Tistrella mobilis: one gene and its partners. The protein of the gene in region 3 interacts with the protein of the main gene of each other region in a pairwise test. Links are inferred from orthologs where the notes say so. Each region holds a gene or a part of one and is shown on either strand. Other genes may lie near its edges. The genes, in order: P7L68_RS25760, P7L68_RS17815 and P7L68_RS16405.

Region 1 (3,046 bases), 2.1 Mb from region 3 along the record:
GCCTGCACCATCACCTCGACCAGGGCCGCCACGTCGCGGATGCCCAGATTGAAGCCCTGCCCCGCGATCGGATGGATGGCATGGGCGGCATCGCCCACCAGCGCCAGACGCCGGTCGACGAAGCGCCGCGCCAGCGTCAACGCCAGCGGATAGGCGAAGCGCGGGCCTTCCAGCCGGAGCTGCCCCAGGAAATCGCCAAAGCGGATACGCAGTTCCTCCAGATACCGCACATCGTCCAGGACCTGGATCCGGGCCGCATCTTCGTGCCGCTCGGTCCAGACGATCGATGAGCGGTTGCCGGCCAGCGGCAGGATGGCGAAGGGGCCAGGGGTGAGGAAGCGTTCATGCGCCACACCCTCGTGCGGGTATTCATGGGCCACCGTGCAGACCAGCCCGGTCTGCCCATAGCCCCATTCGGTCACCGCGATCCCGGCCTCGTCACGCAGGCGTGACCGGCGGCCATCGGCCGCCACCACCAGCGGTGCACGCAAAACCCGGCCATCGGCCAGGGTGACGGTCGCCCGCGCGCCCTGCCGGTCCACCGCGACCACGCCTGCCGGGGCCACCACGGTCAGCCGATCGGCAAGTGCCGCGGCACGCTGCGCCAGGGCAGCTCGCATGTGGCGGTTCTCGACCAGCCAGCCCAGCGGTTCTTCCCCCACCTGGGCATGGTCGAAATGCAGATGCATCAGGCTGGGGCCGTCGGTGACCCGGATGTGCTCGATCGCGCCGGTCTCCGTCACCAACGGCCAGACGCCGATCGCCGCCAGCACCTGCTTCGACCCATGGGCAATGGCACTGGCCCGGCCGTCGAAGCCGCAATCGAGCTGTGCCGTAGGATCCTCACGATCGACGATGATCACATCGAGCCCGGCCGCGGCAGCCGCAACGCCCAGCGTCATGCCGACCAGCCCGCCGCCCACGATCACCAGGTCGCCCGCCGTCATCTGCCCCGTGATCATCTCCATAGGCCTCCGCTCCGTCACGCCTGCTCGGTCACGCCGGGCCGCTTTGCCCGGCCCCGACGCGCAAGATCGGCCCGCCGGTTCCGAAAGTCCAGCCATGGCCGGCAATTCATGGCGTGACCAGGAATTGCCCATCGCTGGATAATCTGCACAAAAAACAGACAAAATCATCTGCCATCGCCCCATCCGGGCCGGGCCGCCCCGGGTGAATTGCCCGTCCATCGTGCATTGCAGGGCAGAATCCCGCCGGTGACACGAAATTGGCACGGGTCTTGAAGTGTCCCGTCCGGACCGCCGGCGCCCAGGGCGCCGGCCGCCAGAACATCGAGGCTGCGGGGGAAAGGAACAGGGCGCCATGAAGCTGATCTCTGCGATCATCAAGCCCTTCAAGCTGCAAGCCGTTCGCGAGGCGCTGACCGATCTGGGCATCCAGGGCCTGACCGTCACCGAGGTGAAGGGTTACGGCCGGCAGAAGGGCCAGACCGAAATCTATCGCGGCGCGGAGTACGAAGTGAATTTCGTGCCCAAGCTGAAGATCGAGATCGCCCTCAACGACGATCTGCTGGAAGCAGCGATCGAAGCGATCCAGACCAATGCCCAGACCGGCAAGATCGGCGACGGCAAAATCTTCGTGTTCGACCTCGAACGTGTGGTGCGCATCCGCACGGGCGAAACCGACAAGGACGCTCTCTGAGCCAACTGGGAAGGAGACCCACCAGAGATGGCGCTGACGGCCACCAACTTCCGGCGTGCCGCCCTTGCGGCGATCGCTCTCACCCTCGTCGCGGCACCGGCGCGGGCCGAAGTCGACCCCGAGGTTCAGTATATCCTCAACACCTTCTCGTTCATCATCAACGGCGCCCTGGTCATGTGGATGGCCGCGGGCTTCGCGATGCTCGAATCCGGCCTGGCCCGGACCAAGAACGTCGCCACCATCCTGCTCAAGAACATCTCGCTCTTCGCCGTGGCCGGCATCACCTTCTACCTCGTCGGCTACAACCTGATGTACATGAACGTCGACGGCGGCTGGATCGGCAGCCTGGCCATCTGGTCGCAGAGCGACGCTACGGGCGACGCGATCGTCTACGAGGCCGGCACCTACGCCTCGGCGTCGGACTGGTTCTTCCAGATGGTCTTCGTGGCCACCGCAGCCTCGGTGGTGTCGGGCACGGTTGCGGAACGCAGCAAGCTCTGGTCGTTCCTGCTCTTCGTCGTGCTGCTCACCACCATCAGCTATCCGATCACCGGCTCCTGGGTCTGGGGCGGCGGCTGGCTGTCGGAAATGGGCTTCGTCGATTTTGCCGGCTCCACCCTGGTGCATTCCGTCGGCGGCTGGGCCGCGCTCGTCGGTGCCATCATCATCGGCCCGCGCATCGGCAAGTACAGCCGTGACGGCCGCGTGAACCCGATGCCCGGCTCCAACCTGGCGCTCGCCACCCTCGGCACCTTCGTTCTCTGGCTCGGCTGGTTCGGCTTCAACGGCGGCTCGATGCTGGCGCTGGGTACCGGTGCCGACGCCACCGGCATGGCCAATGTCGTGGCGAACACCAGCATGGCAGCTGCCGGCGGCATCGTCGCCGCGATGATCCTCTCGCAGCTGCTCTACAAGAAGGTCGACCTCACTCTGGCGCTGAACGGCGCCCTCGCCGGCCTGGTCTCGATCACGGCCGGTCCCGACACCCCCTCCATCGGCGGGGCGATTCTGATCGGCGCGGTCGGCGGTGTGCTCGCCAGCCTGACGGTGCCGCTGCTCGACAAGCTGAAGATCGACGACGTGGTCGGTGCCATTCCGGTGCACCTCGTCGGCGGCATCTGGGGCACGATCGCCGTGCCGATCACCAACGCGGACGCCAGTTTCGGCACCCAGATCGTCGGCATCATCGCGATCGGCGCCTTCACTGCGGTGTTCTCGGCCGTCGCCTGGCTGCTGATCAAGTTCACCGTCGGTGTCCGGGTCTCGGAAGAGGTCGAGCATGGCGGCATGGACAAGGCAGAGCTGGGCCTCGAAGCCTACCCCGAGTTCGGCCGCGGGTCGCAGACCCTCTGACGCCACCGCCCACCGGAACAACCCGGCTGCCCCG
Region 2 (2,895 bases), 310 kb from region 3 along the record:
TGAAGGTCAGAAACTGATGGGCCCGGCCAAGTGCCGCGGCGATCGGCGCATCCGCCACCAGATAGCCGACCTTCCAGCCGGTCAGCGAGAAAGTCTTGCCGGCGGAGCCGACCCGGACGGTCCGCTCGCGCATGCCCGGAAGGGTGATCATCGGCCGGTGGGCGCGGCCGTCGAAGACCAGATGCTCATGCACCTCGTCGCAGACCACCACGGCGTTGTGCGCCTTGACCAGATCGGCCAGGAAGGTGAGATCGTCGTCGCTGAACACCTTGCCGGTGGGGTTCATCGGCGAGTTCATCAGCAGCATGCGGGTCTTCGGCCCGAAGGCGGCCGCCAGCGCCTCGCGCGGCAGCTCCCAATGCGGCGGCTCGACCCGCACCAGTTTCGGAACGGCACCCGCCAGCTGCACGATCGGCAGATAGCTGTCGTAAAGCGGTTCGATCAGCACGACCTCATCGCCGGGATTGAGCAGGCCCAGCAGGGCCGCCGCCAGCGCTTCGGTCGCGCCCGAGGTCACGATGACCTCGCGCATCGGATCGACCTCGATGCCATAGAATCGGCGGTCATGCTCGGCCACCGCGCGGCGCAGTTCGGGGATCCCCGCCATCGGCGGATACTGGTTGCCGCCGGCCATGAGGGCGTCGGCGGCGACACGCCGCACCTCCTCGGGCCCCTCCCAGTCGGGGAAGCCCTGGCCGAGATTGACGGCCCCGTGCTCCTGCGCAAGCGCGCTCATCACGGTAAAGATGGTGGTGCCATAGCCGGAGAGGATCTGATTGGCGAACTGCACGGCCCGTTCCTGCTGATGCGCCGCCCCGGATTTCTCAATCTCGGGTTGGGTTGAGTGAAGACGAGGGCCCGAGGATCGCAGAAGCGGAGCCATCCGACAAGGCAGCCGCACAGATGCTGGCCCATCTGCCTTCGTTTTGGGCAGCACCTGCCCGTGTTTTAGCCAAAGCCCGTGGACCCTCGCACCGTCGCGGCGCCTCCGGGCGGGCTGGTCCGTGATGTACCAGTGACTTGCGCAGATTGGCACGGCACGTGCAAACGTTGGTCGGCGTGGGTGGTGCGCGCCACCTGCCGGTGTACGGCTCGGGCGCGTCCAGCGCATGACCGGCACCCCCCGCCTCCAGGCCCCGCAGGTCCTGGCCGCCGTGACCGGCAGTCGGATTGAGGGGCCCGGATCTTCCGGTTCATGCGCGCGACTGACGAGAGTAGCCGCCGAGATGAAGAAGATCGAAGCCATCATCAAGCCCTTCAAGCTCGACGAGGTGAAGGAGGCGCTGCACGAGATCGGCCTTCAGGGCATGACCGTGACCGAAGCCAAGGGTTTCGGGCGCCAGAAGGGTCACACCGAGCTGTATCGTGGTGCCGAATACGTCGTCGACTTCCTGCCCAAGGTGAAGATCGAGATCGTGGTCGGCGACGCCCAGGTCGAGCGCGCGATCGAAGCCATTCAGCAGGCCGCCCATACCGGCCGGATCGGCGATGGCAAGATCTTCGTGACGCCGGTCGAGGATGCCATCCGCATCCGTACCGGTGAGCGCGGCAACGACGCCCTCTGAACGGTTCCGCAGGGCACCGGGCAGCAGGCCGGAGACGACCGGCCCGGACGGATCTGCCCTGCAACCAGATCGCCATTGATCCGCACCGCCGCCGGTGGTGCACTCACGAGACTGAAAAAAGCTCGGCCCCGCCCCCGCAGACGCCTGACGGCGGGCCGACCGGTCGGTATGACGGATCATCCGGGGACACGGTGGTCCGGATGCCGCAGTCCAGGCAGGCCCGTCAACAGGCAGGCCAATCAACAGGCAGGATAGAAAATGTCGGACGCGAAGACTGTCCTTCAGCAGATCAAAGACAACGAAATCAAGTTCGTCGATTTCCGCTTCACCGACCCGCGCGGCAAGTGGCAGCACACCACCTACTTCGCCGAGGCGGTGGACGAGGGCACCTTCACGGACGGCGTGATGTTCGACGGTTCGTCGATCGCCGGCTGGAAGGCGATCAACGAGTCGGACATGATCCTGATGCCCGACTGCACCAGCACCTTCATCGACCCCTTCGCCGCGCAGCCGACCCTGGTCGTGGTCTGCGACGTGCTGGAGCCGTCGACCGGCCAGGGCTATGAGCGCGACCCGCGCTCGACCGCGCTGCGCGCCGAGGCCTACCTTAAGTACACCGGCGTCGGCGACACCGCCTTCTTCGGCCCCGAGCTGGAATTCTTCCTGTTCGACGACGTCCGCTTCAATGTCGGCATGTTCGGCGCCTCCTACTCGGTCGACGAGCTGGAACTGCCCTCGAACAGCGGCCGTGCCTATGACGAGGGCAACACCGGCCATCGTCCGAAGGTGAAGGGTGGCTACTTCCCGGTGTCGCCGGTCGACAGCATGTCCGACATCCGCGGCGAGATGCTGGAGCAGCTGAAGGCCGTGGGCATGACCCCGGTCCTGCACCACCATGAAGTGGCACCGGCGCAGAACGAGCTGGGCACCGGCTTCGGCACCCTGACCGCGACCGCCGACGGCGTGCAGAAGTACAAGTACGTCGTCCACAACGTCGCCCATGCCTTCGGCAAGTCGGCCACCTTCATGCCGAAGCCGGTCTCGGGTGACAACGGTTCGGGCATGCACACCCACCAGTCGATCTGGAAGGATGGCAAGCCCCTCTTCGCCGGCTCGGGCTATGCCGATCTGTCGGAGATGTGCCTCTACTACATCGGCGGCATCATCAAGCATGCGAAGGCGCTGAACGCCTTCACCAACCCGTCGACCAACAGCTACAAGCGCCTGATCCCGGGCTTCGAAGCCCCCGTGCTGCTCGCCTACTCGGCGCGCAACCGTTCGGCCTCGATCCGTATCCCCTATGTTGCGAGCCCGAAGGGCAAGCGCATCG
Region 3 (3,089 bases):
GGCACCACATTCAGGCGATAGAACAGATCCTCGCGGAACAGACCCTGCTGAATCAGCTGACGGAGATCGCGGTGGGTCGCCGCGATGATCCGGACATCCGCCCGGATCGGCGTACGCCCGCCGACGGTGGTGAACTCCCCCTCCTGAAGCACGCGCAGCAGTCGTGTCTGGGCGTCCAGCGGCATGTCACCGATTTCGTCCAGAAACAGCGTGCCGCCCTGGGCCTGCTCGAACCGACCGGTCTTGCGCTGAGCTGCACCGGTGAAGGCCCCCTTTTCGTGGCCGAACATCTCGGATTCGATCAGATCCCGCGGGATCGCCGCCATGTTGATCGCAACGAACGGGCCGCCTCGACGCTTGCCGTAATCATGCAGCGCACGCGCGACCAGCTCCTTGCCGGTGCCGCTTTCACCGGTGATCATCACGGTCAGATCAGTGCCCATGATCCGGGCCATGACCCGGTAGACTTCCTGCATAGACGGCGACCGGCCGACCAGCGGCATCTCCTCTTCGGCCTGCGGCTGGCCACGCTGATCCAGTGCCGGTGGCGGCGCATCGCCGCGCCGGGTGTTGAGCGCCCGCTGGACGATGCGGAGAAGTTCGTTCAAATCGAATGGCTTGGGGAGATATTCGAACGCCCCGCGTTCAGTCGCCTTGACCGCGGTCAACAGCGTCTTCTGTGCGGTCATCACGATGACCGGCAGGTTGGGGCGCAGGCGCTTGATCCGGGGCAAAAGGTCGAGCGCGTTCTCGTCCGGCATCACCACATCGGTGATCACCAGATCGCCGTCGCCGTCCTCGACCATCCGCCAGAGCGAGGCAGCGGTCCCGGTGGTACGCACCGTGTGCCCGGCCCGGCTGAGTGCCTGATGCAGAACGGTACAGATGCTACGGTCGTCATCGGCGACCAGGATGGTTGCGGGCTCCATCGCGTCCGTCGTTCCTTCAGGCCTTGGGGTTGTACATGGGCAGCATCACCTTGAAGACGGTGCGCCGGGGGCGGCTGTCGACCTCGATCACCCCGCCATGATCGTTGACCGCCTTGGCGACCAGCGACAGGCCGAGGCCGGTACCCGAGGGTTTGGTGGTGACGAAAGGATCGAACAGATTGGCCCGGATATCCTCGGGCACACCCTGGCCGTTATCCTGCACCGTCACCACGAGTGGCAGGTCCAGCCGGTCGCGGCTGCCGGGCACCTGGACACGCAGGCCATGCTGGAAAGCGGTGGTGAGGGTGATTTCTCCACCTTCGTCCGGAACCGCCTCGGCTGCATTCTTCACCAGGTTCAGAAAGATCTGGACCAGCATGTCGTGGTGGCCGTAGACCGGCGGCAATGACGGATCGTACTGCTCGATGAAACGGACATGGGCAGCGAAGCCGTTCTGGGCCAGACGGCGGACATGTTCCAGCACCACATGAATATTCACCGGCTCGCGCTCGATCGGCCGCCCGTCGGAGAACTGTTCCATCCGGCCGATCAGGTTCACGATCCGGTCGGCCTCCTTGCAGATCAGCTGGGTGAGCATGCGGTCGCCCTCGGCGACATTGTACTCCAGCAGCTGGGCGGCGCCGCGAATCCCCGACAACGGGTTCTTGATCTCGTGGGCCAGCGCCATGGCCATCCCGGTGATCGAGCGTGCGGCGCCACGATGGGTCAGCTGACGATCGATCTTATGGGCCATCGACCGCTCGATCAGCGACAGCAGCACCGCCGGCGCACCGGTGGCAGCCTGGTCGGGAAGCGGGGCCACCTGCACATCGACCAGCCGGCTGCCGGTGCGGGGACCGTCGATCACGATGTCGTATTCGTTCAGGCTCGACCCGCCATGCAGGAAGCATTTGCGGGTGATGTCCATCAACGGGCTGTCATAGCGGATGAACTCGGTCAACGCCGAGCCGATCAGCACCGAGATGCCGGTGCCGAAAAACTGCTCTGCAGCGGGATTGCCATAGAGAATCCGGTCGTCATTGGCCACCACCAGAACCGGGTGCGGCAGGGCGTCGAGGATCGCATCGCCGGGGACGGGCGATTTGGAGGGCCGGCGTTTCCGGCCGAAGCTGGTCAGAGCCATGGTCTGGGCCAGACCTTTCCACATGCGCTGGCGGGGGCTGCCGACAGGGTCCTGGACCCCGTCCGCGGGCGTGGATGGGCCTTCGTCCGCGGTCCCGTCCACATAGCGGACGGGATCCTCGGGATCGGGGGCGTCGTGGTTAAGAAGATCGGGGTGCCGAAGGCTCGGATCACTCATGCGGCCACTCCGAAATCTGCCGGAAGATCGCCCAGCGCAAGGCGATCGAGCACGGCACGTACGTCGTCCGGCTGCTCGGCACGGACAAGACGGTCGCGTATCGTCCGGCCGGCACCGGCAACGGCCGCATAGGCGTCGAGATGCTTGCGGACCACCCGGCGGCCATGCGCCTCGCCATAATGGTCGAGCGCCAGATCATAATGCTGCCGGGCAAGTGCCCAGATCGCCCCCGCATCCGGCACGGTGGCGGTCAGGCCGGCCAGCGCCGCCATCACCAGTGCCGGCAGCCAGGGCCGCCCCATGGCGGCGCGACCGATCATCACCCCGTCTGCCCCGGTCAGGTCCAGAAGCCGTCGCGCATCGGCAGGGCTTGCGACATCGCCATTGGCGATCAGAGGCACACGGACCCGCCGCCGCACCGCCGCAATGCCCGCGGGATCGGCGGATCCCCGGTAGAGCTGGGCACGTGTACGGCCATGCACGGTGATCATCGCCACGCCGGTCTGTTCAAGCCGTGCAGCCAGATCGGGCGCCGAGAGTTCACCTTCGGCCCAGCCCAGCCGCATCTTGACGGTGACCGGCACCGGGCCCGCCGCGCGGATCACCGCCCGCACGATTGCCTCGGCACGCTCAGGCTCACGCATCAGCGCGGCGCCACAGGCGCCACTGGTCACCTTCTTCGCCGGACAGCCCATGTTGACATCGATCCACGCCGCTCCCGCCTCAACCGCCTTTTCCGCCGCCTCGGCCATCAGTCCCGGCTCGCGCCCGGCCAGCTGGACGGCGACCGGCCCCGGCTCACCGGCAAGATCGATCATGGACAAGGTACGGCTGCGTCC

The links.
Region 1: the proteins of P7L68_RS16405 (region 3) and P7L68_RS25760 interact in binary tests that used the Escherichia coli proteins (3 or more experiments, as listed by UniProt). The link is inferred for Tistrella mobilis from one-to-one orthologs.
Region 2: the proteins of P7L68_RS16405 (region 3) and P7L68_RS17815 interact in binary tests that used the Escherichia coli proteins (3 or more experiments, as listed by UniProt). The link is inferred for Tistrella mobilis from one-to-one orthologs.

What each region holds. Positions count from the first base shown.
Region 1 is NZ_CP121017.1:4,475,863-4,478,908, reverse strand. The notes cover bases 99-2,989. They hold P7L68_RS25760 (P-II family nitrogen regulator), read left to right. Parts: upstream 99-1,320; coding sequence 1,321-1,659; downstream 1,660-2,989. Other genes in these bases: amt (ammonium transporter), read left to right, coding at 1,687-2,989; P7L68_RS25765 (UbiH/UbiF/VisC/COQ6 family ubiquinone biosynthesis hydroxylase), read right to left, coding at 99-962. Also shown: more of P7L68_RS25765, read right to left, coding at 1-98; more of amt, read left to right, coding at 2,990-3,012. UniProt on the Escherichia coli protein: Involved in the regulation of nitrogen metabolism. Regulates the activity of its targets by protein-protein interaction in response to the nitrogen status of the cell.
Region 2 is NZ_CP121017.1:2,653,955-2,656,849, forward strand. The notes cover bases 156-2,895. They hold P7L68_RS17815 (P-II family nitrogen regulator), read left to right. Parts: upstream 156-1,226; coding sequence 1,227-1,565; downstream 1,566-2,895. Other genes in these bases: P7L68_RS17810 (aminotransferase), read right to left, coding at 156-790; glnA (type I glutamate--ammonia ligase), read left to right, coding at 1,824-2,895. Outside these bases: more of P7L68_RS17810, read right to left, coding at 1-155. UniProt on the Escherichia coli protein: P-II indirectly controls the transcription of the glutamine synthetase gene (glnA). P-II prevents NR-II-catalyzed conversion of NR-I to NR-I-phosphate, the transcriptional activator of GlnA. When P-II is uridylylated to P-II-UMP, these events are reversed.
Region 3 is NZ_CP121017.1:2,343,443-2,346,531, forward strand. What follows is about bases 22-2,955. They hold P7L68_RS16405 (nitrogen regulation protein NR(II)), read right to left. Parts: upstream 2,098-2,955; coding sequence 946-2,097; downstream 22-945. Other genes in these bases: ntrC (nitrogen regulation protein NR(I)), read right to left, coding at 22-929; dusB (tRNA dihydrouridine synthase DusB), read right to left, coding at 2,247-2,955. Outside these bases: more of ntrC, read right to left, coding at 1-21; more of dusB, read right to left, coding at 2,956-3,089.